DNA from 3 places in the Romboutsia hominis genome. Region 2 is predicted to be linked to each of the others. Evidence: riboswitches for the same ligand, from Rfam matches in the RefSeq annotation. Region 2 holds a riboswitch; each other region holds the start of a gene.
The links. Region 2 has a riboswitch for cyclic di-GMP ahead of FRIFI_RS12405 (SpaA isopeptide-forming pilin-related protein). Riboswitches for the same ligand answer to the same signal wherever they lie in the genome.
Positions count from the first base shown of each region.

Region 1: another riboswitch for cyclic di-GMP. It lies ahead of FRIFI_RS01350 (NPCBM/NEW2 domain-containing protein); the one in region 2 lies ahead of FRIFI_RS12405 (SpaA isopeptide-forming pilin-related protein).
Region 3: another riboswitch for cyclic di-GMP. It lies ahead of FRIFI_RS03600 (flagellar basal body protein); the one in region 2 lies ahead of FRIFI_RS12405 (SpaA isopeptide-forming pilin-related protein).

Region 1 is NZ_LN650648.1:288,206-298,781, reverse strand. Features, by position in the region: gene FRIFI_RS01350 (NPCBM/NEW2 domain-containing protein) at 846-7,241, opposite strand; cyclic di-GMP riboswitch class I at 7,452-7,538, opposite strand; gene FRIFI_RS01345 (SagB/ThcOx family dehydrogenase) at 7,797-8,555, shown strand; gene FRIFI_RS01340 (vWA domain-containing protein) at 8,872-10,281, opposite strand; gene FRIFI_RS01335 (ATP-binding protein) at 10,285-10,576, opposite strand, start outside.
Region 2 is NZ_LN650648.1:2,549,972-2,560,547, reverse strand. Features, by position in the region: gene FRIFI_RS12440 (endonuclease MutS2) at 1-1,268, shown strand, start outside; gene FRIFI_RS12435 (2-thiouracil desulfurase family protein) at 1,366-1,809, shown strand; gene argS (arginine--tRNA ligase) at 1,977-3,677, shown strand; gene FRIFI_RS12425 (hypothetical protein) at 3,945-4,901, shown strand; gene FRIFI_RS12420 (hypothetical protein) at 4,898-5,098, opposite strand; gene FRIFI_RS12415 (B12-binding domain-containing radical SAM protein) at 5,262-7,019, shown strand; gene FRIFI_RS12410 (tetratricopeptide repeat protein) at 7,142-8,284, shown strand; cyclic di-GMP riboswitch class II at 8,382-8,464, shown strand; cyclic di-GMP riboswitch class II at 8,614-8,697, shown strand; cyclic di-GMP riboswitch class II at 8,847-8,930, shown strand; gene FRIFI_RS12405 (SpaA isopeptide-forming pilin-related protein) at 9,003-10,576, shown strand, end outside.
Region 3 is NZ_LN650648.1:764,271-774,846, forward strand. Features, by position in the region: gene FRIFI_RS03575 (glycosyltransferase) at 1-1,664, shown strand, start outside; gene FRIFI_RS03580 (HAD-IB family phosphatase) at 1,702-2,304, shown strand; gene FRIFI_RS03585 (NTP transferase domain-containing protein) at 2,277-2,927, shown strand; gene FRIFI_RS03590 (class I SAM-dependent methyltransferase) at 3,201-3,725, shown strand; gene FRIFI_RS03595 (CDP-glycerol glycerophosphotransferase family protein) at 3,791-5,269, shown strand; cyclic di-GMP riboswitch class I at 6,188-6,269, shown strand; gene FRIFI_RS03600 (flagellar basal body protein) at 6,723-7,046, shown strand; gene flgC (flagellar basal body rod protein FlgC) at 7,051-7,455, shown strand; gene fliE (flagellar hook-basal body complex protein FliE) at 7,471-7,788, shown strand; gene fliF (flagellar basal-body MS-ring/collar protein FliF) at 7,811-9,373, shown strand; gene fliG (flagellar motor switch protein FliG) at 9,390-10,466, shown strand; gene FRIFI_RS03625 (FliH/SctL family protein) at 10,447-10,576, shown strand, end outside.

The DNA of each region.
Region 1 (10,576 bases), 780 kb from region 2:
TATACTAGTATACCAACTTCCCCCCAAAGTTAAAATATCGTTTTCTTAATTATTGATGATTGCTAAGCGCAATTTAGTATATAATCTGAAATATCTGATTTGGACTTAGTCATTATCCATATAATTTCCTTTGTTATTTTTTTATCTATCCAAGCCCTTCTTCTTTATACTAGTATACTAACACACTTTTTGTTTTCTTAGCAACCGTTTTCTAGAAATTTATCAATTTTTGTCATTAATTTTTAATTTAAATATTTTATAGCACTCTGATATTAATTATTTATTTAATTATTCACCCCATATATTCAAAGCAACCCCCTTAATGTGGTGTGCCTTTTTCATAAAACTATTTGAAAATAAATTTCTAATAATTTCTTCATTTTTTTCGGTTATAAAAATTTAAATACTTCCCATTTGCTAGTATTTCATCAGTAGTATTTAAAGTAAGCAAATCTAGAGCAATTTGATGACAATTATGAAATACAACTACCTTTTCACCACCATAGAGTGCATTATAAAGTTCTGATAAAAATAAATTATCTGCATCTTTTTAAAGTTTATATTTTGAAATATTTATTGAATATGCTCCTTTTTCTTTTATTATTTTTTGATCTTTTAAAATTTAGTTATTAATTTTACTTATACGTGTCTACCAAAACTCTTAGGTCGCGTTATAAATATAGTATTGTTTACATTGTATCTTTTTCTATATTCAAATGGTCTTTTAAAAACAATTACTAGCTTAGATAAATCAATATGTTTAATAAAATATAAAAAAATCACTGCCTATTAAAAATAAGCAGTGATTTTTCTATAGTTAAAAAAGTAATATTTTGAATACTTTTTTAATTTATATTGAATAAATATATCATTATGCCATCAAAATCTTCGTCTTCAAATAATACATGAACACCATATAAACCTTTAGGTAAACCTTCTATACTTATAACAGACTCATCTTTAGCATCTTGTTCTATTACTGTATTACCATCTTTATCTACAAGTTTAACAGTTTTAGCTACATTTTTTCCTTCTCTGTTATATGCTTTAGAGTCAACTACAACTTTACCATTAGATGGAGTTAATTCTCCTACTGCAATAATTTGCTCTTTTGCATCTAATGTTTTAAGTTTTTTTAGATTTGCTAATGGTCTTAAATCTTTAACTTCATTATAGCTCATTTCTAGAGTCTCTAAGTTTCTAGCATGCTCTATACCTGTTAAATCGACAACACCAGATAACCTTAAAGTAGTTAAACTACGCATATCACCTAAAGTTATATTTCCGGTTTTTCCCAATTGATTTTGTATAGATTTAACTAAATATTTATCTGGAATATTAACAACTTCCTGTAGATTTATTTCTATTAAACCTTTTACATTATCTTGAAGTTCTTTTGTCATAGCGTCTATAGATTCTTGATTTGGTTTCTCTTCTGTTAATAATGCTTCAGCTTTAGCTATACTGTCTGCTAAAACTTGATAACTTTTGTCTGTATAATTATCCTTATCCAACTTCTTAGCTTCTTCTAATGCAGTAGTTAATTCTTCAGTATAAACTCTTTCAGTATTAACATAATGTAACTTAGCATCTCCCCAAGTAGCATGATCAGAACCTATTCCGTTTCCACCATCTTTAGCTATTAGTTTAAGTTCTTTAGCTCCTGCTAAGTCTACATCCACAAACTTTTGTGAATCTCTAGAATTCATTAAACCACTATCATAAACTTTTTCACCATCTACATACACTTCAAATTGTACACTACCTACTGAACCATACATAGCACGGTCTACTCCTACAAATGCACTAAATAAGTCTACATTTTTATCTGTTAAATCATATACTATTGTAGAGTTTGCATGAGTCCCAATTCCTTTATCATATACAACCTCTTGACCATCTTCTCCAGTAAGTTTTAACTTATTTCCACTTACTGCGTTGTCTTTCCTAACACTTTGCCAGCCTGAATTTGCAGACTTCCAATCAAAGTCACTCAAGTATTTAAAGTCTTCCATGTTTATTACATTTATAACTCTACTCTTCTCTACCTTATTGCCGTCTTTATCTGTTACACTATAAGTTATAGTATAGTTACCAACTCTATTAAAGTTAACTTTGTCTTGTCCAGTCACGACTACATTACCAGTTATGTCACCGTCTTCGGCATCTGTAGCTTTGTAAGTTCCAACTATGTCTTCTAAAGTTTGACCAACTTTAACAGTTTGAGACTTAGGTATAGTTAACTCAGGTTTAGCATTATTAGTTGTTAATTTAGGTTCTACAAATATACCGTGGTCTGAAGTATTTCCGTTTCCACCATTGTTAACTTCTAATCTAAGTTCTTTAACTCCTTTTACAGGAACATTTATATACTGCATATTATCCTCATGCTTTAATACTTTAGTTGTTGCTAAAGTCTTTCCATCGCCTACAATCTTGAAAGTTATACTTGAATTATTTTGAGCTTCTAAGTTCATGTCTACTCCAACTTTAACCTCAAAGTTATCATAGTTATGCTCACCTAAATCATAAACAACATTTCCGTTAGCATGTAATCTTATTCCCTTATCGTAGTCTTTAATCTCTCCTAAAATTCTTCCCTTTATAGAGTTATTACGTGATGGTTTACCCCAATCGGTATGTTCACTCTTCCACTCACTATCTGATAAGTAATCATATTTACTAACAACATTAACGTTCATTGTTTCTTTAGAAATTGCATCATTATCAGTTACCTCATAAGTTACTGTGTAGTTACCCTTCTTAGTAGTATCCACATCACTTGTGACCTTAATGTCTTTCAATTTATTACCATTGTAATCAGTTGCCTTAACATAATCTAAAGCATTGAAATTTTCACCTAAAGCTAATGTCAACCCTCCGACTGTTTCTAATATAGGTTGATGTGCCTTAACGCCTACACCTTCAGAAGGATTTAATTGAGTATCGTAAGCAACTACTTTATACTCGTGATTAGTACCTGGATTTATGTTAGTGTCAATGAAAGTATCTTTAGTAGTAAATCCTATCACTTTACCATCCCTAATTATCTCATATCCAAGAAGACTATTAGCATTGGTTTTATCTATTGATATATCTAATTTAACAGAAGTCTCTTGTGTCTTAACTTTAACTTTACAATCTACCTCGTTATTGAAACCTTCACCTTTGTTCAGATACTTATTATCATTTATATACCATAACTTCTTATCTGGCTTTTTGTACTGAGCCATATGCTTAGCAGTCTCTTCATTAACGTAGAAACCATGTCTAGCAAAATGTTCTTTTAAGTCTAATTGAAGAACATCTGATGCAACAACTGCCCAAGCTTCATGCTTGTTATTCCAGTCACCACCACCTATGTTTCTCTCTCTAAATTGTTGCTCAAAACGAGGCCAGAATGTATTATCATATAGTTGTAATTGCCATAATGGTGCCATATGAGTTAATGAACTAGTGTCACTTGCAGGGTACCACTCATTGTTAGAATAATCTTCTTTACTTACTTTAGGGAATATTTTACTCTCCCATAAGTTTTGTTGAGATATCTTACTAGCTTCACCTTTAATCATTTGGAAATGAAGAGGTAAAATATTATTAGTTATCTCAGGCATTGCTCTATTATTTGTATCAAGGTTGTGTCCTAATTCATGCATGAATCCCCAGCCAGTGTCAACGTTTAGAGCTCCACCTTGTTGTCCTTGGTTGTATCCAGTTATACCGTTTCCTGCATTCATGAATACTCCACCACTTAAGTTCTTAAGCATAGTTACATATCTAAAGTTGAAGTCCGAATGTATATCTTTAGAACCATCAAATCCCCAGAACTTCATTGCTTCCTTTATTACTTCGTCAGATCTATCTGCTGTATAACTAGGTACTTTATTATTTTCTGTATACCAATCTAAAGCATACGTTGCTCTAACGTTTACTAAAGCTTTATCTCCTAATACTTCGAATACATCAGGTAGTTTAGGATCTTTCTTTAACTTCTCAGTATATTCACGTAACTCATTTATTACCTGTTCATCATTATCTACACCTTTTACGAATTGAGGATAACTTACACCACCTATTATTCTTATCTTAGGCTTTCTTGCTTGTTGCTCTGGAGTATAAGGATTTGAAGCATATAATACTCCTGCTTTAGCAGTCCCTGGTCTTATATCATTTACTTCGACCTCAGGTATTGTAATTTCGTTCTTACCTCTAGTTAATCTTATATCTGCTAAACCGTTATGTCTACTATCCATTTGTTTAAATACTAAGTTAGGTACTGGGTCGCCTGGTTCTGTATCAACATACACAGTTATCTTTTCACCTGACTTAACTGCTAAACCTGTAGGTTGCCAATCTCTGAAATTCCATACCTTTCTCTTTTGACTTTCCTTTATAGCGTCTCCTCTGCTTTCTAATTCATAAACATGACCTTTATTCTTATCAGGAGATTTAATTAAATCTTTAGCCATGTCTATACTTTCCATAAGTTCTACTTTTAATGGGTGTGTTTTAACTTCTTTCTCTAAAGCTTCAATAGCTTCTAATGAATTGAATTCTGGGTTTAACTCATTCTTTAATTCATTTGTAAATAAGTTATTAACTTTATCTGAAACTATATCTCTCTTAAAGAACATTATTTCGTTTAGTGTAGCCCAGTTTTGGTTACTTTTAACCCACTTTAATTTCATTCTCTTAAATGTTGTAGGTTTGAATTTAGCTTCAACTAAACCAGAAGTACTGTCTGCTCTACCTGTAGCCACTAATTGGAAGTTATCACCTTTAGTAGCGTTAGAACCATATATCTCGAATTCCTCTAAAAATCCTTTTCTATCTGACTGTCTAGCACCATAAGCTATTCTGTCTACAGTTATAGGTTGTTTGAATTCTATAGTTACTTCATTAGACCATTCTTTATCGTTTCCTCTATTAGTCTCCCAGTAAGTGTCTACATTACCATCAACCGCGTTATTTATATGCTGTTGTAGATATTGCCCTGCATTATTACTTATACTCTTTATATTCTCGTAAGGTATTCTAAATTGTTTTACATACTCCGCATTATCCAGATGATTAAACTTCTTACTTGTAGCAACAGAACTCTCTACCTTGCCTTGTTCTATTAGAACTCTTGCATTGTATAAGTCCTCTTTAAAGTCTTCAAAGAATGGGTGTGTACTACATTCGTTCTCTAAAGCTTTTAATTTATCAACTGTATCAAACTCTTCACTTACTTTAGACATAGTATCATCAGTGAATAACCTTTGTATTTTATCTAGAGTTTGGTCTTGTTTATATAATCCGAACTCTGACGCTAAAGCCCAACCTTCATATCCTTGCTTATAAACAAACTTAACTCTTCTAGCTTGAGTTGGATTAAACTTTATAGATATAGAGTCTCCAGTTCTTGAAGCACTACCACTAGTTACTTTAGTAAATGTGTCTCCTTCACTAGTCTTAGAAGTATAGATATCGAACTTCTCTGCGAAACCTCTATCTCTCGGAGAATAATATACTATTCTATCTAAAGTTCTTATTTGGTCTAAAGTCATTATAACTTCGTTTGTATGAGTTTCGCTATTTCTAGCATCAGAATGCCAATTAGTGTTAGGATCACCATCTATAGCTTTATCTATAGTTTGATTTGACCAATGTCTACCGTTAGTAGTTATATTCTTTATATGACTATTATCTATCTTATAAGTCTTATCATACTCTGCTAACTCTGGAGTTCCAAAAGCTTTAAACTTCGAAACTTTAGCATCTGCATAAGTTACCTCGTTACCTTCTAATACAAGTTTAGCATCATCTAAATCTTCTTTGAACTTACTGTATAAAGGATGTGCCTTCGCTTCATTCTCTAAAGCAGTAAGTTTCTCTAAAGTCCCAAAATCAGGGTTTACTGTATTCTTATTACTGTCTGTAAATAGTTTATCCATTTTCTCTGATAAAGCATCTTCTTTATAGAACCTAGCTTCTGATATGAATGGTCTATTTTCATGGCACTCTTTAAATACAAACTTCAGTCTCTTAAAGTTTGTTGGGTTAAATTTAAATTGCATGAAGTCTTTAGTAACTTCTGCAGTACCGCTAGAAACTAATTTGAATGTATCCCCTTGAGAAGTTTCTGAAGCATATATTTCATACTTAGTAGGAAATCCTTTTTGATTTCCGCTTCTAGGTAATAATGCTATTCTATCAAGTTGTTCTATTTCATCAAAAGTGAATACCACTTCATTAGTGAAACCATTACCATTGCTTCTGTTTGTTTCCCAATGTGTATTAGGGTCACCATCATACATATATTCTATTTTTGTTGTAGAGTAAGTTCCACCATTTACTTGTGTATTAACGATGTGGTCTTTACCTAACATAAACTTGTCATCATAAGCTTTTTGGTTTTCAGTTCCATACCCTAATAACTTAGATACTTTAGTTTCAATAAAGTTAACCTCTTTGTTCTCTAGAACAAGTCTTGCATTATCTATATATTCTTTAAAGCTATCGCGGAATGGATGTCCTTCAGTTTCTTTCTCTAAAGTGTTTAATGCTTCAGGAGTTGCAAACTCTTTACTTACTTCATTCATGTTTGCATTAGTAAATAATCTTTCCATCTTATCTAGAATTCTATCCTCTTTATAGAACCAAAACTCTGCGGCACTTGCCCACTCGTCATGTGCTTCTACGAATTTGAATTTAACTCTCTTTGCTCTTACAGTATCAAATTTAAATTCAACCATTCCACCTGTAACTTTACTTCCTTCTATTTTTCCTGCTAGTTTAAAATCTTCACCTATTTCACTCTCTGAAACATATATCTCTGCACTAGTAGGATATCCTTTACCTTTAGCCCCGTCTTGTCTTGTAGCATAAGCTAATCTATTTATCTCGGCTATATCTTTAAACTCCACAATTACTTCATTTTTAAATTCATTTGTATTTCTAGTGTATGTTTCCCAATGTGTATTAAGTTTTCCATCTATAGCATTTTCTATCTTAGTTCCTGGGTAACTTCTTCCATTGTTTGTTATAGACTGTATCTCAACTCTATAAAGTTCATTATACTTAGCGAAGTTAGGATTGTTCTTAATTTTAAAATCACTAACTGTCATACTTTTAGAAACTTGTTCCTCTATCGCTAATGCTTTTTCCTTTATTACTTCGTTAGCAAAAACATTTAAAGCAGGTGTGCTGTTTGTTGCTATAACAGATATGGCCAATATTGATGCTATCTTTTTCTTCATAATATTCTCCCTCTTATATTATATGAATTTACAATAACTAAATATTTTACCCCAAATTTCAAAATATAGTCTTGCTATAGAGCTATAGTTGTTTTTATTAAATAAAAAACTACCCTTTATAAAGGGTAGTTGCCATCTAAAGTAAACATTATAAAACAATCTTACAATTATATCATAAGATAACTCTATAAAAACAAAGAATATCAATTCTTTGGCAACTGGCTGGCATAGTCTAATTTTACCTTAGCCCCTTTAGCTTTGCGTCGCTAGATTTCTCTAGGTTTGCTAATATGTAATTTTTAGTCATCTATATTAATTATACATAATTTTTTATAAATTAAAATAGTTTTTTTTAATTTAAAATAATTTTAATATATTTTTGAATATATTCTATTAAAGCAAATATTAATTATTACTACACAAAAATATTTATTAATTTTTATCTGTAATTAAGCTTCTGATATGAAATTTTTACCATTTAGGCTTTTTCCACTTATATTTATATATATGGTATAATAAGTGTAAAAATTTATACATTTTAATAAGGAGACATCTATGGATAAAATTGCACAAAACAGAGAATTTTTCAAAGCTGATTTTGAAATACTAAAACAGATAAAAACGGATAAACAAAAAGGAATACCCGCTCCTTCTTTCCAAAAAGAATATGATTCAAATTCTAATTTAATAGAGTTACCTCCTGTAAGCAAAGACATTTTAGTTAAACCTAACGTACTAGATTGTATAAATGATAGAAGAAGTATAAGAAAATATAGTGATGAAAAAATAAATTTATCTGAACTTTCGTATTTACTATGGGCTACTCAAGGAATCCAAACTGTAAAAGATAAATTTAGTGCCTTAAGAACTGTACCTTCTGCTGGTTGCACTCACCCATTTGAAACATATTTAATAATAAATAATGTTGATGGTTTAAAGAGTGGAGTTTACAGATATTTACCTTTAGAACATAAACTTTTATTTATAAAGACTTTAAGCAATATAGATGATGAAATAGATAAAGCAACTCCAAACCAACCTTTTGTTCAAGGTTTCGTATCTAAAAGTGCCGTTGTGTTTGCTTGGAGTTGTATTCCATATAGAAGTGAACATAGATTTAGTATAACTGCTCATAAGAAAATACTTATAGATATTGGACATGTTTGCCAGAATCTTTACATAGCATCAGAATCTCTTAATTACGGGACTTGTGCTATCGGAATATATGATCAGGATATAATTGATAATATGTTAGATTTAGATGGAGAAAATGAGTTTGTAATTTATATGGCTTGTTTAGGTAAAAAACTTTAATAAATTAGCTTAATTATTAATATAATTGTATTACTTTAAAGTAAAAATCTCAAAAATATCTTAAATTAAGATACTTTTTGAGATTTTTTAATTTTAATATTTTTAAATAAAGTATAGTATAAAGTACTTTATTTTGATATTTGACTTAATATATATGAGGTTACTTCATCAGGAGAAATATTTAAAATAATCGCAAATTATTCATTTAATAATCTTTCTGCTTCTTTCATAATATTATTATCTCCTTTAGAAATTATATTTCTCATTGAAATTTTATTATTATGTTATTAGAATAACCAGAATTTAATACATAAATTTATAAAATTGGAGCTTGGTTATTCATTGAATATCCATCATTTCTAACATCACTCATATCTAATGTATCATCTTTTATTTTAACCTTGCTAAGTTTTTTAACTGCTCCATAAGGCTCTCTTAATGAAAGTTTGTCTCCTCTTCCTGAAATAACCCATAAAATTTTATATCCTCTAGGTATTACTTGTAGCCTGTCTTCTCCTTTACCATCAGTAAAGTATACCAATAAATTAATTTTTTTATTATTAGCATATTCAAAAACTGGGCTAAATTTAGTTGATCCTCTTCTTTTAAGCCTTTCTTTTATATCTTTTACAGATTTGACTTTATACACACGTCTAATTTCATTATCACATTCTATGATTGTAATTTCATGGTTATAATTTTTTACTATATTAAGTACTTCCTTAATAGCTTGTTTAAATTCTTCATCACTAATACTTCCACTTATATCAAGTGCGACAGCTATCTCTGCTTTATGAGATCTCAACTGTCCCCTCAAATCTAATCTATTTGGCTGTCTTCTATTTCTTCTTGTTATAGTCTTCTTTTTATTGCTTTCGACTGTTCCCATCAATCTATTAAGATATAAGTTCCAAGGCAATTCACCTTTACTATTTTTAAGTGATGATATCATACCATCTAAGTATTCTGGAATTTTACCTTTTTGAGAATTATTAATAGCTTTTTGGGTAAATTCTTTAAGAGTTTCCTCATCTATATTACTAGAATCTTCCCAAATATCATGAGTTTTTTCTGGATTGTATTCAGTTTCTATATCATCAGACTGACGAGTATCATCTTCTTCGCCATCTTTATCTACTTCTTGTAAATCTAATTCAGTTTGAATTTTTTCTACATAGTATTCAAAAGGCTCATAAGGCTCAAGTTTTAAATTATATTTTACATTTACATTTTCTAAAGTAACAGCATATGGTGGTAAATTATTTAAATATTTATTAACCACTATATCCATCGCCATATTAATAGCTAATGTACTGTATTTTCCTTTTAATTCTCTTGCTCTTACTAAATGCATAGATATTACATGAAGAATTTCATGTTTAATTGTACTTTCCATTTGTCTCATATTAAGGTCTAAAAAAATTATTGGATTAAAGTATATGACATACTTAGCACCTTTAAAATTTATAGCAGTGGGACTACTTATATCAAATCTTATTTCTCTTGATGTTTGAAATAAAAAATATCCATAGAAATTATCTTTGTCTTCCATAAGGCTTAGATTAACTTTATCTACTAAACTGAAAAATTCATTTTTGAAATCTTGTGGTATATCTATCTCAAATTTTTCACCCTTGTGATTTGCTTTTAACATAGCATACGTATCTATAATTTTTTCTGTTTTATAATAAAGATCTCTTTTTTGTTTATCAAAGTAAGTTTCCATAGGCTATCCCCTTATTAATTTATAAGATTCGAAGTAAGCTTCTACAAATTCTTCATTTTCTATAGCTTTTTCATATACTTTTTTATAGCTATTTTTAATCTCTTTCATAATTCCTACCATTAAATCTATAGGGTATACTTTTAAAAACTGTACAAATCTATTAATATAATAGCTTGCCTCATAATCTTCATTTTTAATATTTGATTCTAAATCCCTTAAAATATTCATTACTGATAAATAAAGTCTTGTATGACTTTCATTTTTTACTTTTTCTATAACAGATTCACTTAAAGTT
Region 2 (10,576 bases):
TATATGATAATGTATTTGCAGATATTGGTGATGAGCAAAGTATAGAGCAAAGCTTATCTACATTTTCATCTCATATGACAAATATAGTATCTATATTAAAAGAAGTAACAGAAGACTCTTTAGTAATATTTGACGAGCTTGGAGCTGGAACTGACCCAATAGAAGGAGCGGCTCTTGCAATAGCTATACTTGAAGATGTAAAAAGCATTGGAGCTAAATGTATAGCTACAACACACTATAGTGAATTAAAGAACTATGCACTTACTAAAGAAGGTGTTGAAAATGCAGCTGTTGATTTTGACTTAGAAACTTTAAGTCCTACGTATAGATTACTTATAGGTGTTCCAGGGAAATCAAATGCCTTTGAGATTTCTAGAAAGTTAGGGCTAAGTGATTATGTAATAAGTAGAGCTAGAGAGTTTATAGATAGTGATAATATAGCAATAGAAGATGTGCTTCAAAATGTAGAGAAAAATAGAGTTAAAGCTGAAGAAGATAGAGAAGAAGCCGAAAAATTAAAGTCAGAAATAGAAAAGCTAAAGGCTGAGTACGATGAAAAGCTTGCGAAAATGAGTGAACAAAAAGAAAAGATAATGGAAAGAGCAAGACAAGAAGCCTTTAGAATAACAAGACAAGCAAAAGAAGAAGTAGATTTAATAGTAAAAGAACTTAGAGAACTAGAAAAAGAAAGAGCATCTAAAGAAAAGAATCAAAGGATAGAGGCGCTTAGAAAAGAAATATCTAGTTCAATGGGAAGTCTTCAACCAACTGTTAAGAGCATGATTGTTCCTAAAGTATCAAGTAAAGAAGTAAAAGACTTAAAAGTTGGGGAAGAAGTAAAAGTTATAACTTTAAATCAACAAGGTAGCGTTGTTTCAGTTGATAACAATAAAAAAGAAGCTGTTGTTCAAATAGGAATAATGAAGATGAATCTACCGTTTAAGTCTCTTCAAAAAGTTAAAAAAGACCCTAAAACAACAATCACTAAATCAACAAGAAGTATAATAAAAGCTAAATCAGGAAGAGTAAAAAGCGAAGTAGATTTAAGAGGTATGAATTTAGAAGAGGCTATAATGGAAGTTGAAAAATATTTAGATGATGCTTATGTAGCTGGCCTTGAAATGGTAACTGTTATACATGGCGTAGGAACTGGAGTATTAAAATCTGGACTACAAGATGTATTAAAGAGAAATAGACATGTTAAGTCTCAAAGAGCTGGACAATATGGAGAAGGTGGAGCTGGAGTTACTATCGTAAATCTAAAATAAAAAATGATTTGTTCACTATATCGTTAGATGTTTAAAATATATAATTTTGCGATATAGCAAATTTTTTATAAAAGTAATATATATAAGGTGGTACAATATGATTTTAGTATCAGCATGCTTACTTGGAATAAATTGTAAGTACAATGGAGAAAATAATAAAAATGAAAATGTAAAAAAGTTCTTAGAAGGTAAAGAGTTTATAATAGTGTGTCCAGAACAATTAGGAGGAATGAGCACACCAAGAGAACCTTCAGAAATAGTTAAACTAGATGGATATGATGTTATAAAAGGAAAAGCAAGTGTAATTAATAAGCAAAGATTGGATGTAACTAAAAAGTTTAGAAATGGAGCAGATGAAGCTTTAAAAATAGCTAAATTATATAACTGCAAAGAGGCTATATTAAAAGATGGAAGTCCATCTTGTGGTTCAAGTTATATATATGATGGAAGTTTTGCAGGTAAAAAGAAGGACGGCTTAGGAGTTACTGCTGCATTATTAATAGAAAATGGAATAAAAGTAATAAGTGAAAAAGAACTATAAGTAAAGTAAATTTTTATTTTAAATTTAAATGGAATAATTAACTTATACAAAATTGTATTATAAATAAGAATATTGCTAAAATATAGTTAATAAATAAACCAAATAACTTGAAAAAACTCATAAATTGATTTACCATAAAATAATAAGAATATGAGAGGAGAAATATAATGCAAGATTTTAAGATAGAAATAGCAAACTGCTTAAAAGAAAACATAGAAGATTTAACATTAGAAGAAATAGTTGGTCTTATAGAAGTACCACCAAACAAAGAAATGGGAGATTATGCATTTCCTTGCTTTAAATTAGCAAAAGTATTTAGAAAAGCTCCAAATATGATAGCGGCAGAATTAGCAGAAAAAATAGAAGCTAAAGGAGCAATATCTAAGGTATTACCTTTAGGAGGATATGTTAACTTCTTCGTTGACAAATCTCAATTAGCTAAAAATGTTATAAATGATGTTTTAACTCAAAAAGAAAAGTACGGACACAGTGATTTAGGAAAGGATAAGACAGTTGTAATAGACTTCTCATCTCCAAATATCGCTAAGCCATTCCATATAGGGCATATAAGAACTACTGTTATAGGAAATTCTTTATACAAAATATATGATTCTCAAGGATACAATACAGTAAGAATAAATCACTTAGGAGACTACGGAACTCAATTTGGTAAGTTAATAGTGGCTTTCAAATTATGGGGTAGTAAAGAAGCTGTAGAAGCCAACCCAATACCAGAATTATTAAAATTATACATACAATTCCATGATGAAGCTGAAAAGCACCCAGAGATGGAAGATGAGGCAAGAGCTTGGTTCACTAAATTAGAAAATGGAGATGCTGAAGCTAAAGCATTATGGCAATGGTTCAGAGATGAAAGTTTAAAAGAATTTGCTAGAGTTTATGACTTATTAGATATAGAGTTTGATTCATATAATGGAGAAAGTTTCTACTCTGACAAAATGGACTCAGTAATAGAAACTATAAAAGAAAAAGGATTATTAAAAGAATCTCAAGGAACAAATGTTGTTGAGTTAGAAGAATTCAATATGCCACCAGCTCTTATAACTAAAAATGATGGTTCAACATTATACATGACTAGAGACTTAGCAGCTGCAGTTTATAGAAAGAATAATTATGATTTCGACAAGTGTATATATGTAGTTGGTTCTCAACAAAGCTTACATTTCCAACAATTATTCAAAGTTCTAGAATTAGTTGGATTTGAATGGGCTAAAGATATGGTACATGTACCATTTGGTATGGTTGCTTTAGAAAATGGAACAATGTCTACAAGAAAAGGTAGAGTAGTATTCTTAGAAGACGTATTAAAGCAAGCTATAGAAAAAACAAAAGAAACAATGTTAGCTAAAAATCCTAATGCATTAAATGTTGATGAAATAGCTAAGCAAGTAGGTGTTGGAGCTGTTGTGTTCCAAGAGCTATCTAACAGCAGAATAAAAGATTATACATTCTCATGGGAAAGAACTTTAAGCTTTGATGGAGAAACTGGACCATACGTTCAATATACTCATGCAAGATGTTGTGCAGTTTTAAGAAAAGCTAATGAAGAAATAACTACAGATATAAATTATGAATTATTAAATGATGAAGATAGTTCAGAAGTATTAAAGGTTATAGCATCTTTCAACAAGTCTATACTTAATGCTTTAAGAAAGAATGAACCACACATAATAACTAGATTTGTATTAGATTTAGCACAAGCATTCAATAAATTTTACCATGACAATGCCATATTAGTTGAAGATGTTGAATTAAGAAAAGCAAGACTTGCTTTAGTTGCTGCTACTAGACAAACAATAGAGAATGCTCTTAAGTTATTAGGTATGCATGCACCAGAAAGAATGTAATTATAATATTGATTAAAAATTAATATTATAATTTAGATATAATATACAGTGGTAGCTAAAACTATTGGTTCTAGTTACCACTATAATATTTTCTAATATATTTATTTTAAATTTATGTAAAAATATAATTAGTAATAATTTATATAGTTTATTAAATATAATTAAGTTTTAAAATGGCAGTGAAAAACTGTCTCTTTTTTTTGGTTAGTCAAAGCAAAGTATATTAAGTATAATAGATGATAACAATAAAGTAATATAGAGTTTCATATGAGAAAGGTTAAGAGTATGATAGCTAATACTACAATAGAAAATAATATAAAAAATGCATATATATCAGCATTTGAAATGAATGACAAATCATTAAAAGATTTAATAATAATAAATACAAAATGTCTTATTGATGATAAAATACAGAGATATGTATATATAGATAGCAATAGACTAAGAGATGAATTAATATACTATAAATTTTATGGAGAGAAGTTAAGTAGTAAAAATATAATAAATATATTACTTCCAGTAATACTTTCAAACACAAACGCAGATAAAAGTGAAGAAGTTGTTATTGATTTAGTGAGTAAGTATATAAGGTTTCTTAAAATAGAAGAAAATACATATGAGTATATATTAAGTGCTATTTGCTATAATATTATAATCCATAAATTAATAGAAAATAAAAATGTAGAATATGAAGAATTATTGCAAAGTGCAAAAGAAAAAATTATAGGATTTACAATGGAATTAGATAAATCTCAAGTAGTTAAGTTTCAAATGGAACGAATTAAAGCAATACAAATAATAGACAAGTATATAGATTTAAAAGTATATGAATACGAAGAAGATAAAGTATTAATAAATATGTTAAATGTATTGTATGATATATATATTGAAGATAGGGAAATAAGTGATAATGGAATATTAAGTATAAAAAAATCTATACTATCTATACTAAACTTCGAAGAGAATTTAAATATAAACAATATAGACTTCACCTTATCAATGGCTGAATATGTAATTAAACTAAGAAAATATATAATTAACAAAAAGATTTATAATAATCGTGTAGATCCAAGATCCCTAATTAAATTAGAAGTAGGGGAAATTACTATAGATCCGATATTTAATCAAATTGAAATTATAAAAAAAGATTTTAAAAATGATATTCTTGAGATAGGAGTCAAAGCTAAATCAGGAATATATAATCTTAAATTTAAAAAATCTTAGTTAGTATTTTCTAGGTAATTAACAAAATCTTCTTCGCTAGTGTTAGTTAAAAAGCATAGTTCTTTTATTATACTGTTTCTTAAATCTATAAATTCATTAAGTCCAGTATTTTCATTTGTATACTCTAAGGCTTTTATAATAAGCAATAAGTCCCTTTTTGATAAGGCATTGATAGATACTTGATCGATTAATTCCATAAAAAACTTCCTTTCTAAATTAGATATAATTATGATACTATTATTCTACAAAAAGGTTTAAAAAACCTTCTATTAAAGAAAAAAATGATAATATACTACATATAGTATTTTAACCTAAAATGTACAGAAAATCATAGCATAAATGAAAAAAGAGGTGAAATAATTGAAAATTTTATTAACAACGTTAAATTCAAAATTTATACATACAAATTTAGCAATAAGATATTTAAAAGAGTTTGTAAAAGACTTAGTAGAAGTAGATTTAAAAGAATATACAATAAATAATGATTTAGATTATATATTAAAAGATATACACAAACATGATTATGATGTAATACTATTTTCAACTTATATATGGAACGTAAACGATATAGTTAGATTATGCCATAATATAAAGAAAGTAAAGCCAAGTATAAAGATAGCTCTAGGTGGGCCAGAGGTAACTTATGATAGCGAAAGCTTTATGGAAAAGCACTCATTTGTAGACTATATACTTTATGGAGAGGGAGAATTAGTTTTTAGAGATTTGGTAATGTATCTAAAAGGACAAAAATCTTTAGAAGATGTAGAAGGTATAGTTTATAGAAATAACGATGAGATAGTTGTAACTAAACCTAAGGAATTATTACAAAATCTAGATGAAATACCTAGTCCTTATGATCATTTAAATCCAGCAGAATATGAAAATAGAATTGTTTACTATGAAACATCTAGAGGGTGTCCTTTTAATTGCCAATACTGCTTATCTTCAACACTTGAAGGATTAAGATATTTTAGTATAGATAGAGTAAAAAAAGATTTAAAGGCATTAATAGATGCAAGGGTATCTCAAATAAAGTTTATAGACAGAACTTTCAATGCTAACAAGAAGTTTGCACAAGAAATAATGAATTTCCTTATGGAAAATGACAATGGTTATACAACATATCATTTTGAAGTCACAGCACACTTATTAGATGAGGAAACATTAAACTTCTTAAAAGATTGCAAAGAAGGGTTATTCCAATTTGAAATAGGAGTACAAAGTACAAACCAGAAAACTCTTGATGCAGTTGGAAGAAGAGATGATTTTGAAAAATTATCTTATGCAGTTAAAAAAGTAGCATCGTATAGAAATATACATCAACATTTAGATTTAATAGCGGGACTTCCATATGAAGATTATGCAAGCTTTGAAAATTCATTTAATGATGTATTTAATTTAGGTATAGAGCATATACAATTAGGGTTCTTAAAGATGATAAAAGGAACTGGTATAAGAAATACTGCAAAAGAACATGGATATAGATACAAAGATTATACACCATATGAAGTATTATATAATGATTATATAAGTTATAGCGAAATGATAAAGTTAAAAGATATAGAAGAAATACTAGAAAGATACTATAACTCTAAAAACTTTGTATTGTCAATGAGATACATAATACATAATTATTATGAGCAAAGTCCATTTAAATTCTTTGAAGAATTTGCAACTTACTTTGATGAAAATGGGTATTTTGATGTAGCACAAGGTAAGAATCAATTATATAAAATATTATTAGATTTCTACAACGATAAGATAAATGATAAAAATGAATTATTTAATGATATATTAAAGTATGATTATATATCATTAGGTAAAACTTCAAATTTACCTCAAATATTCAATAAAGAAGATGTAGAAGATTTTAAAAATAGATGTCATATGTTCTTACAAAATGAAGATAACATATTAAAATATATACCACAGTTTGAAAATAAACCAGCTAAGCATATAATAAAATATGTTCATTTTGAACCATTTAGATTCGATATATTAAAGTTAAAAGAAGATATACATGCTGATATAAAAGAGATAAAAAATATAATTTTATTTGTCTATGATGATGATAACAAAGTTTTTGAAAAGTCAAAGTCATATAGTGTTAACATATAATATTAAATGCTAATTATTACATATTGGTATTATATATTATGAAAACATATCACATAAATTTTTAATGGGTATAAACATTAATAGATTAAAAATTATTATGTGAAGTTACAAAGGAGGAAAAAATGAAGTTTAAAATAGAAAAGTATTTATTAAAGAAAACAGAAGAATTATCTTTTATAACTATAAAACATGGTGGAGAATTTAACTTAGAAGGTTACACTATACCTAAGGGTGGATTAGATGTACCTATAAAAAATGAGGTATTAGTTAAAGGAATAAAAGAAAAGACAGCACAAGATAAGATAAATACAATGTCTATAGCAGATGCTATGATATATATAATGGGTATTGATAGCCAATTTAAGTATAATGAAGAATACAGAAAATTTTTAGATGCTTTTAGCAAAAAAGTAAATATAAATATAAAAGAATATATGGGCTATATGTCTAAAAAATACTTTGATATTGGTGAGATAACTGATTCGTTAATATACTTAAAAGCTATGATAAGTATGTATCCAAATGACATAGATGGATTATATCATTATTCAATAGTTTGCCAGGAACTAGCAAAGCAGTATCAAAAAGATATGGACAAAGAAGCTATGAATAAGTTTTTATTAGAAGCCTTAGAAAAGTTGGAAATGGTTATACAATTAGATGAAAACTTTGCTTTAGCTTACTATCATTTAGGATACCATTACTACAATCAAGGTCAATATTTAAAGGCTAGAGTTATATGGGAAGAAGCACAAAAATTAGGGTTAGATGCAGACTTAATGGCAGAGGTTCAAGAAAATATAGGAAAGATGGACTTTAAAGTTCAATATGAAGAAGGTTATAATTTAGTATTCCAAGGAAAATGTGAAGAAGGACTAGAAAAATTATTACCTCTTGAACAAGATCATCCTGATTGGTGGAACTTATTATTTATGATAGGATTAGCTTATAAAAATATGGGTGAATTTGAAGAAGCTAAGAAATATTTTGAAAAAATACTTATAACTAAACCACATCAAGTAGATACAATGGTTGAACTAGGCCTTTGTGAAGCTAGTATGTTCAATATAGATAAAGCTATAGAACACTTTGAACAAGCAGCTAAAATAAAAGAAGATCCAGAAATATTATGCAATTTAGGGATGGCATATCTAAACAAAGGTGATATAGATGATGCTATATATTATATAGAAAGAGCTTATGAATTAGATCCACAAGATGAAATTACAGTGGCATGTTTAAGAGAACTTGATAAATATAGATAAAAAATAAGTTAAAATTTACTATAAAAAAATCTAAAATTGACTTTAACTAAATTAAAGGGTATAATAAATCACTGAGATTATATAATTATATTCAAAAGTTAAAATTAGGAGCGAAGAAGTATACCTTGTATATGGGCACTTGAGGTATATGGAGTTAATAGTGCAACCGACTATTCAGATAATATTTAAATATTATTCGAATAGTCTTTTTTATTTTAAGATACAAGTTTATTGATAAGATATTAATGAAAATTAAATGAAAGCTAACAATTTTATATAGCATAAATGCGAACAAATTAAAATAATTAAAAGGACATAAATACATATAAGCTAAAAATAGGAATGAAGAAGTATACCTTGTATATGGGCACTTGAGGTATATGGAGTTAATAGTGCAACCGACTATTCAGATAATAAATCATTATTATCTTGAATAGTCTTTTTTATTTTAAAATAAAAGTTTATTGATAAGACATTAATGAAAATTAAATGAAAGCTAACAATTTTATATAGCATAAATGCACACAAAGCAAAATTATTAAAAGGGCATAAATACATATAAGCTAAAAATAGGAATGAAGAAGTATACCTTGTATATGGGCACTTGAGGTATATGGAGTTAATAGTGCAACCGACTATTCAGATAATAAATCATCATTATCTTGAATAGTCTTTTTTATTTTAAAATAAAAAGATTTAAAAAGGGTGGTGAAATTTATTGAAAAATAAATACAAGTTAGGAAAAAAAATAATATCGATACTTACGTCAGTACTAATGGTTATAAATGTGTTAATTAATACACATTTTGCGTATGCTGAAGAAGTTAAGACAGATAATCAAGGGGATACAATAGAAGTATCTATAACATGTGATAAAAAAGAGATTGAGCCTGGAGAAAAATTGAATTTTAAACTAGAGTATAAGGCTAAATATGGTCCAGGGAGTATAAAACCAGGTGATACTATAGAATTTGAAATGCCTAGTTGGCTTGAAAGATTTAGCTTTAAATTCCCCCCAGAGCATTTTAAAAGTGTACAAATGGAAGGTAATAAAGTAGTAGCAACTTTTGGGGATGATGTTTATGATGCAATAGGAGGATATGTTAATGTATCAGCATATGCAGATAAAACGGAAGAAGTAGATAATCAGAAGATAGAGGTATGGATTGATGGAAAACCAGTTACTAGCATAGAAATAGCTATAAAACCATCTAATGAAACAGAGCCTATAATAGATAGACAGATTCTTAAAACTATAAATAATTATGACCATGTAGATTCAGATGGAAATACGGTAGGAAATATATATTATCCAGTACTAGGAAAAACTCAACAATATAGAGTATATGTTAATGAGAAATTTTCAAATATATCAAATGCAGTATTAACAGATAATATGCCTGAAGGAATGGAGCTTATACCAAGTTCTGTAAATGTAATTAAAATAGAAAGAGATAGCGCAGAAACAGATGTCACAGATAGCTTAAATATAAGCAAATCATCTAATAGGCTTAGTATAAACTTTGGAAATATTAAAGATAAATATATTGTAACTTATAAGACAAAGATTACTCAAAATTTGAGTTCTTATAAGAATACAGCAGTATTTAATAAAAGCGATGGTAAGTTAAATAGTACTGTTATATTAAAACAAAAAAATGAAGCAAAAGATGTTATAAGTAAGTATAGTTATACCTCTGCTAAAAATTCAGAAGGTAAAAATGTAGCATCTATGAACGAAAATGTAAGATATAGAATAGATATTAATGAAAATAGGTCAAATCTTAAAAATGTAACTTTAAATGACTTTACACCTAAAGGAATGGAACTTTTAAAGGACAGTATAAGTATAGGTAAATACAATAAAGATGAAAGCTTTGAGTGGGTAACAGATCAATTTAAAGATAAAATAAACACTAATAATGGAAATTTAACTATAAATTTTGGAAACGTAGATGATTACTATATTGTTTGTTACGACATGAAGATTACAAATGTTGAAGATTCATACTCAAATACTGCAAAGTTATCATACAATGGAACTAGAAATAGTGTTGATGATACGGTTAAATATGAATACAATGCAGGAGCTATAAATGCTCACAAATCTGTTGATAAGACTAAATTAGAAAAAGATGATGACCAAAGTGTTGTATATTCTATAAACTTTGAGAGTTTTGGTGTATTCCAAAAGGGATATATAGATTTAGTAGATAAATTAGATCCGAACGTAAAGATCGTAAAAGTTGAAGTTCCAGATGCTTTTTCTAGTAAAATAGATAAAGCAAATAA
Region 3 (10,576 bases), 1.3 Mb from region 2:
AAATAAAGAAAGAACCGAATAACCCATATATTAACTATCAATTAGGAAAAACTTATTCTATATCTAAAAACTATGAAGATGCAATATATTATATGGAAAAAGGGTATGATTTGTATACAAAAATTAAATATATACCAATATTTGTAACATTAGATTTAGCTATGCTTTATTTAGAAATGAATGAGTTTGACAAATGTGAAAGTTTATGCACTAAGTATATAAAAAATGATAATAAAAATATAGATATATATTATTACCTAGCGACAAGTCAAAAATATTTAAGAAAATATAAGCGAAGCTTAGAAAATTATAAAAGGTATTTATATCTTATAGAAAATTATGATATATCTACACAAGCTAATGCTGTTGAGTGTAATGCAGATACATTAATACACCAAGATAAAGCTAAAGTTAACATTATTGATATTTATTACAAATTAGAGATGTATCAAGAGATAATAAATAATATAGATGATATAAATATTAATATTTTAGAACAAGCTTACTTAGTTATATTTATGAGTTTATATAAATTAAATCAAGAAGAAAAAATCATTGAAATATATAAAAATCTTTCATCTTGTATAGTACAGCAAAATAAATTTAAAGTTGCGTTAGAAAGTATACTAAAAAGAATAAAAGAAGAAGATTTGCCTAAAATGTATAAAATGCTTTCTAAAATAGATGGAAATTACGGTACTTTAAATAAAATAAGATTAGGTGAAAAATTAACGATTGAACAATATAATGAGATACTAACAAAAGAGCAAGAAATATATTATGCAGATATAATATATTATGCTATGAAAGAAAATCTACAATTAGAAGATATATTAAAAAATATAAGTAACTTAAAAATGCAAGGTTATATAGATTATTTAGTTTCAAATAAAAGAGATTTTATATTTGATTTATATGATTACTTAGACAATACTTTAAATACTTTAGACATAAAGAAACTTCAAATTTATAGTTGTGTATCTAAATCATTGTTAACATATGGTGGTTTAGTTGGTAAAAAGTATGAAAATTTATTTTTAATGTATATAACTTATACTTATGATTATTTGAAGCAATTATATAATACAGACTTAGAAGATGATGATTTACTAAATTTATTGAAAAATGAAGATGAAATATTCATTATAAGTATAAATAGAGCTCAAAAACTTAGTAAAACTGATAAATTAGAGTATGTAAAAAAAATGAAAGACTTATTAATAAAAAATCAAAAATACAAAAAGGGAATAGAAATATTAATAGAGAAATTTAAAAATGAATTTGATATAAATGAAGAGCTAAATGGTCTTAAAAAACAATATAAATCGATAATTCAAAATGACATAGAGGTAGGAAATATTATTGGAGCTAAAGAAAATATATATGAATATGAAAGTATATTTGAAGAAGAAGAGGCAGAGATACTAAATTTAAAAGCAATTATAAAAATGTTAGAAGGAAAGTTCGAAGAATCTGATAAAATGTTTAAAAATTCATATTTATTAGATAGATACAATTATAATGTGGTTTTTAATATAGGGTGCATAAAAGAAATATTAGGACAATATGAAGATGCCACTAAATATTTTGAATTAATAGTAAAAAACTGTGAAGACGAAAACATAGTTCTAGAATCAAAAGAAAAAATTATGATTATAAATTAAAATATACAAAAATTATGTCATAAGAGGAGGCTCAAATTTGAGTAAATATAAATTTGTATTTGACCTAGATTCAACATTAACAAAACAGGAAATACTTCCTGAAATGGCAAAGTATATTGGATGTCATGAAAGTATTAGCAAAATAACAGAAGATACTATGTTAGGTAAGTTGTCTTTTGAAGAAAGTTTTCTAAAACGAATTGAAATATTAAAAGAGATACCTATAAAAAAAGTACGTAATATAGTTAAAAATATAACATTAAATGAAGAATTAATTAAATTTATTTTAGAGAATATAGATAGATGTATTATAATAACTGGTAATCTAGATATCTGGATTTGTGAACTCATGGATATGTTAGGTTTAAATGATATATATTATTCATCAAAGGCTTTAACGGATGGTCAATATATTAAATCAGTTGTAAATGTTATAAAAAAGGAAGATATAATAAAAGAAATAGATGGACCAGTAGTAGCTATTGGAGATGGAAGTAATGACTCAAAAATGATAGAGTATGCTGATATAGGAATTGGATTTGGTGCTGTTAGACCAATAGCTCCGAGTGTATTAAATGTTTGTGACTATGCGTTTTATGAGGAGGAGAAATTATGTCAGTTTCTAAAACGATTATTATAAGTTGCGCAGGAATGGGAACTAGATTAGGTCTAAATACTAATAAATCATTAATTGATATTGATGGAAAACCATTAATAATAAGACAATTAGAATGTTTAGACAAGTTTGATGATATAAGAATTGTTGTAGGATATCAAGCCCAAGAAGTTATTGACGTAGTTTGTTCATATAGAAAAGATATTACTTTTGTGTTTAATCATGATTATACTAATACAAAAACTGCTGCTAGTTTATCACTAGGGAAAAAACATTCTAATGAGATGATTATATCATTAGATGGAGATGTATTATTTAAACCTGAAGACCTCGAAAGATTTATATTAGAAGATGATGAAGAAGCAATAGGTGTTTGTTCTCCATATACTAATGAACCAGTATATATAGATACTGAATTTATAGATGGAACTGAACATGCAGTTAGTTTTTCAAGACAACATGGAAAGTATGAATGGACTGGGTTGTTTAAAATATATGCACATAAACTTAATAGCGGAAATGACCATGTATATAAAATGATAACACCTAATTTACCTTTAAAAGTAGTTCATGTAAATTTAAAGGAAATAGATAATATGAATGAATATAAAAAAGCTTTAGATTGGTATAAAAATGGATACAAATAAAATCGGTTAAATATGAATTTATAATCAAACCTTAACTAGGAGAAATGGGATGACGAAAAAAAATACAAGGGTATATAAAGAAAACATAAATATAAATAAAAAAGTGTAAAACTATTTTGGGATAAAAGAGCAGAAAAGTACACAGAAGATAATCCTTATAAAACTGTAAAATGTAACGATAATGATTCTGAATATGCAAAATTATTAGATGAGTATGAAAAAGAGGTTATAATACCTAAATTAAAAATAGATAAAAATTCTAAAGTTTTAGATATAGGTTGTGGAGTAGGAAGATTAGCAGAAATGATAGTATTAAATAGTAAATACTATTTAGGTACTGATTTTGCAGAAGATTTACTTAATATAGCGAGAAAAAGAATAGGTTGTAATAATAGTTATGATTTTCAAATATGTGATTTTATAAATATATATGATAATGAGGTTGTAAAAAGTAATGCCCCGTTTAATAAAGTAATTTTAGCAGGTCTTATAATGTATATAAATGATGAAGAATTTAACATATGCTTTGAAAATTTACTTAAAGTCTTAGATAAAGAGGCTATGATATATATAGCATCACCAATTGCTACAAAAGAAAGATTAACCCTAGGTGATTTTTACTCTAATGAATTAAATAGTGAATATAATGTTATATATAGAACAATTGATGAATACATAGATGTTTTTAAAGTTCTTATAAATAATGGATTTAAGATTATAGAAAATGAAATGTTTCTAACTGATAAAAAACAATACAAAGAAACTGAGAGACACTATTTTATTTTAAATAGAGGTTAAACAATAAACTTATAACTAAAGTTACAATTTAAATCTTGGATTTATAGAAAGTAGTGTGATTAAAAATGAATGAAAAACAAAGAATAATAGAAATTTTAAAAACCTCAATAGAAGGGATTTCTTATATAATTAAAAATTTAAATACAGACTATGAGTTTATGTCTGAAATTTGTATACAAGCTATTAATACAGTTAAAAATAGCTTTGAAAATGCTAAAAAATGTGACGGTAGACTTTATAATCTATCAAATAGTATATTAGAAAAATTAAAAGATTTAAATAAAACAAAAGATACAGATACACTTTATGATTGCCAAGAAATTATTAATATGATAAATGATATGATAGATATTATAAATAAAAATATTAAGGAAAAATATAATATTGTTTTTATGCCATACAATGCATCTATGTGGAATAGCCTTGAAAGTATTTGGAAAGAAGCTAAAGAAGATGAAAATTGTAATTGTTATGTAGTACCAATTCCATATTATAAGTTAATTTATAATAGAAATGGGAATATGGACGCTATATTTACATATGAAGGTGATATGTTGCCTAAATATGTACCTATTACTGATTATAAAACATTTGATTTAGAAAAAATTAGTCCAGATGTTATATATATACACAATCAATATGATGAATATAATAATGCTACTAGAGTAGATAGCAACTATTTTTCTTATAATTTAAAAAAATATACAGATATGCTAGTATATGTTACTTATGGAATATTAGGTACTTATCCAATTTCATTTTATAAAGATTTTTACTCATTTATAGGAACAAGAGAATTTGATAAAGTTGTTGTACAATCTCATGCATTTGCAGACATTGCAGAATATAGTGGGGTAGCTAGAGAGAAATTATTGCCTCTTGGGTCACCTAAATTTGATGCTTTAGTTAGTAGTCTAAAATCAAATACTACAAATGACTATTATAAAAATAAATTTAAAGGTAAAAAGGTATTTTTATGGACTACAAACTTAATGAAAGTTATAAATGGAAGAGATAAAGTATTAGATGAAGTTGAAGAAGTCTTTAATAAAATTAGAAATGATTTAAACTATGGATTAATATATAGACCTCACCCACTGGAGCTGTCATATGTTAAATCAAGAGCCCCAGAATGCTATAAAAGATATAAAGAGTTATTAAGCTCAGCAAAAAATACAGAAAATATAATTATTGATAATTCACCTAGTTATTACGAAGCTTTTCAAATATCTGATGCACTAATAACAGATAGGTCTTCTGTATTAATTGAATATATGGCTACAGGAAAACCTGTTTTAATATATGACATAGAATTAAACAGAGAATACTATCATGAAAAAGTATTTGATATATTTTCTAATTATATAGTTGGTGAAGATGAAATGACTGTAGATAAATTTATAGATTTAGTAGTCAATAAAAAAGATTACAAAAAAGATAATAGAATTAATGCACTAAATACTGTTCTTTCAAATATTGATGGTAGTTGTGGAGAACAAGTTCACAAACATATAAAGCAGTGTATTGAAAATAATTATTTTTAAAATTTCACAATGATATTAAATACAAAAAGTCATGAATAACTTATTATATTAAGTAACTATTTTTACAAGACTTTTTGTATTTTATTATTAAAAATATTAAGTATTAATTAAAACAGGTATATAATTTTAACTATAAGAGTATTTATAATAATTAATAGTTTTATACATATCCCGATAAGTTCATAAAATAAATCTAAATTAAAAGTAGTTAAATTACTACTAAAGTCTTTAATCATTTTTCAAAATCATGAATTTTTATAATATTATATGAACACAATATTAAATTTTCTTTAAAGAAAGAATAAATTTTAATATTGCAAATGTTATAAAATTTATCTAAGTAAAAACTAACTTTACTATACATTTTGTTAGTATAATAAGCTTTGATTTATTAATAAGGTAGATAAGTATCATAAGAAATTTTATTAATATAATTGAGTGTTAAATCAATATTTATATCAAAAATATCTTTAGGAACTAATATAGATATAAATGTATTTAATTTTCTGGTTTTAATATTTTGAATTTATAAATAAAATTACAGTCATAATTGAAAAAAATAGGAATATTATCTAAATTTATAATATTTATGAATTAATCTGAATAAGGATGTTTAAGTTAAAAATTTTTAGTGATGTAGAATTTATTGTCTAATACATAATTTGTATTATTTTAATAAAAAATATAAAGTTCTAATTATATCAGCCGTATAATATAAAATACAATATAAAATATAATATAAAATAAAATTACACTTTGTGATTTAACAAATAAGTTTAAATGTATTTTTAATATTAGTTTGAAAAAAAATAGTAAGAAAATACAAATAAAAACTTGATTAAATGGTAATTATACTATAATATTTAGTGTATGGAAAAAAATGTCGAAAAGTGTAAAAAAAGAACGAAAAACAACGAAAAACAAAATAGGCAAGCTAGAGAAATCTAGTGACGCAAAACTATAGGAGCTAAAGTAGAAACTATGCTAGCCAGTTGCAAAAAACTGTGTGTTTTTGTTTTCGATATATAAGGTTTATAATTTTGGAGAATTATGAATAATATATAAATTATTTTGATTGTTTGTGTCCAAATTATGCATCTCTATTTATCGACGCTGATATTATATAACTCTCTTTAGAGTTATTTTTTTTTGAAGAAATAATATTTTAATAAATCTAATAATTCAATTATATTATCAAAGTTCATTATGTATCTTACATTTTTTATTATAGGAAAAATTATGTAATAGTATAAATTATATAGAAAAAAATAAGTAAAAGTTTACAATTAAAATGATAAGAAAATTAAATATAAGAAAACGAATAATAAATATATTGATTTAATTTTATATCTAAAATAATCAAATTCTAGCAATGATAGTATGCTATGTAGTATACAAAATTACTCTTTATAGAGTGGTTTTTTGATTTATAAAATTAATGGAGGAGAGTAATATGGAAATCTATAATTTAATGAAAATGGGATTAGATGCTACACATTTAAGGAGTAATGCCATTGCAGAAAATATTGCTAACATAAATACTCCAGGGTATAAAAGAAAGTATGTTAGTTTCGAAGATACTTTAAAGAATAAACTAGAAATTCCTAGTATAAAGTTAAAGGTTGATAAGGAATCTGTGGTCAGAGAAGATGGTAATAACGTTGATATTGAACATGAGAAGGTTAATCAAGCAGCTACGACATTAGAATATAATGCGTTAGTAAGTCTTACAAATATAAAAATCGCTATGACAAAAAGTATAATATCTGGGAGGTAAATAAATGAGTGTTTTTAGTGGTATGAGAATTAGTGCAAGTGGTCTGACAGCAGAACGTATGAGAATGGATATAATATCTTCGAATGTTGCTAATATGCAGACTACAAGAACTAAAAATGGAGGAGCATATAGGAGAAAAGTAGCTAGCTTTGAAGAAAATTATGATGAAAAATTAGGGATGTTAGGTGTTAAAACAAAAAAGATTGAAGAAGATAAATCTCCTCTCAGAAAAATATATGAACCAAATCATCCTGATGCAGACAAAGATGGATATGTAGAATATCCAAATGTAGATTTATTAGCTGAAATGTCAGATCTTATAAGTGCATCGAGAGCTTACGAATCTAATGTAGATACTTTAAATGCTCAAAAAAATATGATATCTAAAGCTTTAGAGATAGGTAGATAGAAAGTAGGTGGTTAAATGACAGGAATAAGCAATATAAATATTAATTCTGATATATTCTCTAATGCTATTAATAATAAGACTACATATAAAGTTAAAGGAAATGAAAAGCCAGACAAGCAATTTGAAGATGTTATAAAGAATGCTATAGGTAAGGTAAATGATAGTATTATAAATTCAAATGAAAAGATAGAAGCGCTTATAAAAGGTGAAGATGTTTCTATGCATGATGTTATGCTATCAGCACAAGAATCTCAAATGTCAGTGCAACTTATGATTGAGATTAGAAATAAGTTATATGATGCTTACCAAGAAATTAATAGAGTGCAATTGTAATTCCTTAATAAGGAGCAGATAGATGAATTTTAAAGAGATAATAGAAAAAATAAAAGATTTTATAAAAACAAGAAAAGAAAAATTTAAGGAAATGAGAAAAGAAAAGAAAATAGCCATTATAGTTGGAGTGATTGCAATTATATTAGCTATAATATTTGGAATTAAGTATAAAAATGATAATAAATATGATGTTCTTTTCTCGGGTTTAGATTCAAATGATGCATCTGTTATAACTAAAGAACTAGAAAAAGAAAAAATTGAAACGAAAATAGAGGGCGATAGTATATATGTACCTAAAGATCAGGTAGATAAGTTAAGACTTGAACTATCTGGAAAAGTTTCAAATGGTTCTAAAGGATTTGAACTTATGGATGAAGGATCATCGTTAGGTCTTACAGATGAAGAATTTGAGGTAAAAAAACAAAGAATGATTCAAGGTGAACTAGAAAAAACTATAAAAACTTTTCCGCAAGTACAAGATGCAAGAGTTCATATAACAGAAGGTGAAGAATCTGTATTTGCTAAAGAGAGCATACCTGGAAAAGCAGCCGTTTATGTAGATTTAAATGTAGGAGAACAATTAAGTCAAGAACAAGTTAAATCTATAATATCTTTAGTATCCGCAAGTACACCAAATATACCGAAACAAAATGTTGAGGTAATCAACCAAAATATGGTCTTATTATCAGAAGGAATATTTGATGAAAATGGAAAATCAAATTCTAGCGATAATTCTAATGGGATTGATATTGCAACTAAGGCAGAAAGAGATCTAGATAAAGGATTAGAAAGAGATATAGTTAGATTACTTGAACCTATATTTGGAGAGGGAAAAGTAAGAGCAACTGTTAATGCTGATTTGAATTTTGACACTAATGAAAAAACTCAAACGATAATAGATCCTAACAAGGTTATAGTAAGTGAGTCAAAAAGTGAAAATAAATCTACAGAGCCAGTAAATACAGGTGGTACTGTTGATAACAATATGAATAATAAAGGCAATGTAAATGATGGAACTACTGAAAGTAAAAGTGAAGATATAAAGTATGAAGTAGGAAAGACAGAAATTAAAACTGTTAAGGCTCAAGGTGAATTAAATAGAATAACTGCTTCGGTTGCTATAGATGGCAAATTAGATGCGGGAGATATTAAAGACGTTAAAGATATGGTATCTAATACCATTGGTGTAGAAAAAAATAGAGGCGATGATGTAGTAGTTGTTGCTATGGACTTTGAAGCAAATGCTAAAAAGAATCTAAAAAATGCATTAGGTGATGAAGATGAAGTGGCTAAGTTATTAAAAACAACAGGATATATAGTAGCCGGATTATTACTAGTTATAGTAATAGCACTTATAGCTATATTTGTTATTAAGAAAAAGAATAAATCTAAAGAAATTGATGAAATAGATGAATCTAATGAAATAGATATGATAAATCAAAAGCTAGAAGAAATGGAAAAACATAGGCTACACAATTTAGAAGATGATGAAGATAATATGACTTTAGAGGAAGAAGTTAAGATATACGCTTCAGAAAATATAGAAGAAGTTACAGAATTAATAAATAATTGGTTAAATGAGTAAAGGGTGGTAGTTTGTTTTGGAAAATGAAGTTACTAAATCAGTAGAGAGTACTAAATCAGGAAATGCATTTGATTTAGGTGATATACCTAAAGTGAGAAGAGTTACTGGTGCTAGAAAGGCAGCAGTACTCTTAATGACATTAGGGACTGACGTTTCAGCGGATATAGTTAAAAATCTATCTGATAAGAAAATACAAAGAATCGGTGTAGAAATAGCTAATATACACACTGTCAACGCAAGAGAAAGAAGAGAAATTCTCCAAGAATTTATAGAACTAAATAAAGGAAAAGAATTTGTGTTAAAAGGTGGTATAGACTATGCAAAATCACTGCTTAATGGAGCTTTAGGAAACCAAAGAGCTAATAAATTAATAGAAGGAATTAGATATGATGCTTATACAAAACTGTTTATGGCAGCGAGAAAAGCTGAACCAGAGCAGATATTAGCATGTATACAAGGTGAAAGTACACAAACTATAGCTATAATCTTATCTCACATACAATCAGACAAAGCAGCTTTGATATTAAGTGAGTTACCACCTAAGATTAAAAATGAAGTTTCACTAAAAATAGGATCAACATCATCAGTATCACCAAGTGTAATAAAGGCCATTGATGAAGCTGTAGAAATGAAATTATCAAAACTTGGACAAAGAGAAATGGAAAGTTCTGGTGGTGTTGATAGCTTGGTTGAAATACTTGGTAATGTAGATAGAAAAACAGAAAAAAGTATTATAAGTTACATAGAAGAAAGAAACAATGAATTAGCTGAGGATATAAAGGCCAATATGTTTATATTTGACGACATTGTAAGGCTTGAAAATTCTACTATTCAGAGAATTCTTAAAGAGGTTAATGTTAAAGATATTGCATTTGCTCTTAAGGGAGCATCTAAGGAAGTATCAAATGTCATATTTAGAAATCAATCTCAAAGGGCATCACAAGCTCTTAAAGAGGAAATTGATTTATTAGGAAAAATAAAAATATCTCAAGTAGAGGAAGCACAACAAAATATAGTTAATGTTATAAGACGACTTGAAGATATGGGTGAAATAACTTTAACAAGAGGATCAGATGATGAGTTTATCATGTAGTAACATAATAAAGGCTAAAAATGTTAATTTAAAAGGCGTAAAAACAATAAATAACCTCTCTCAAATTGAAAGTGAAGAAGAAAGAAAGCTTAGAGAAGACTTAGAAAAAA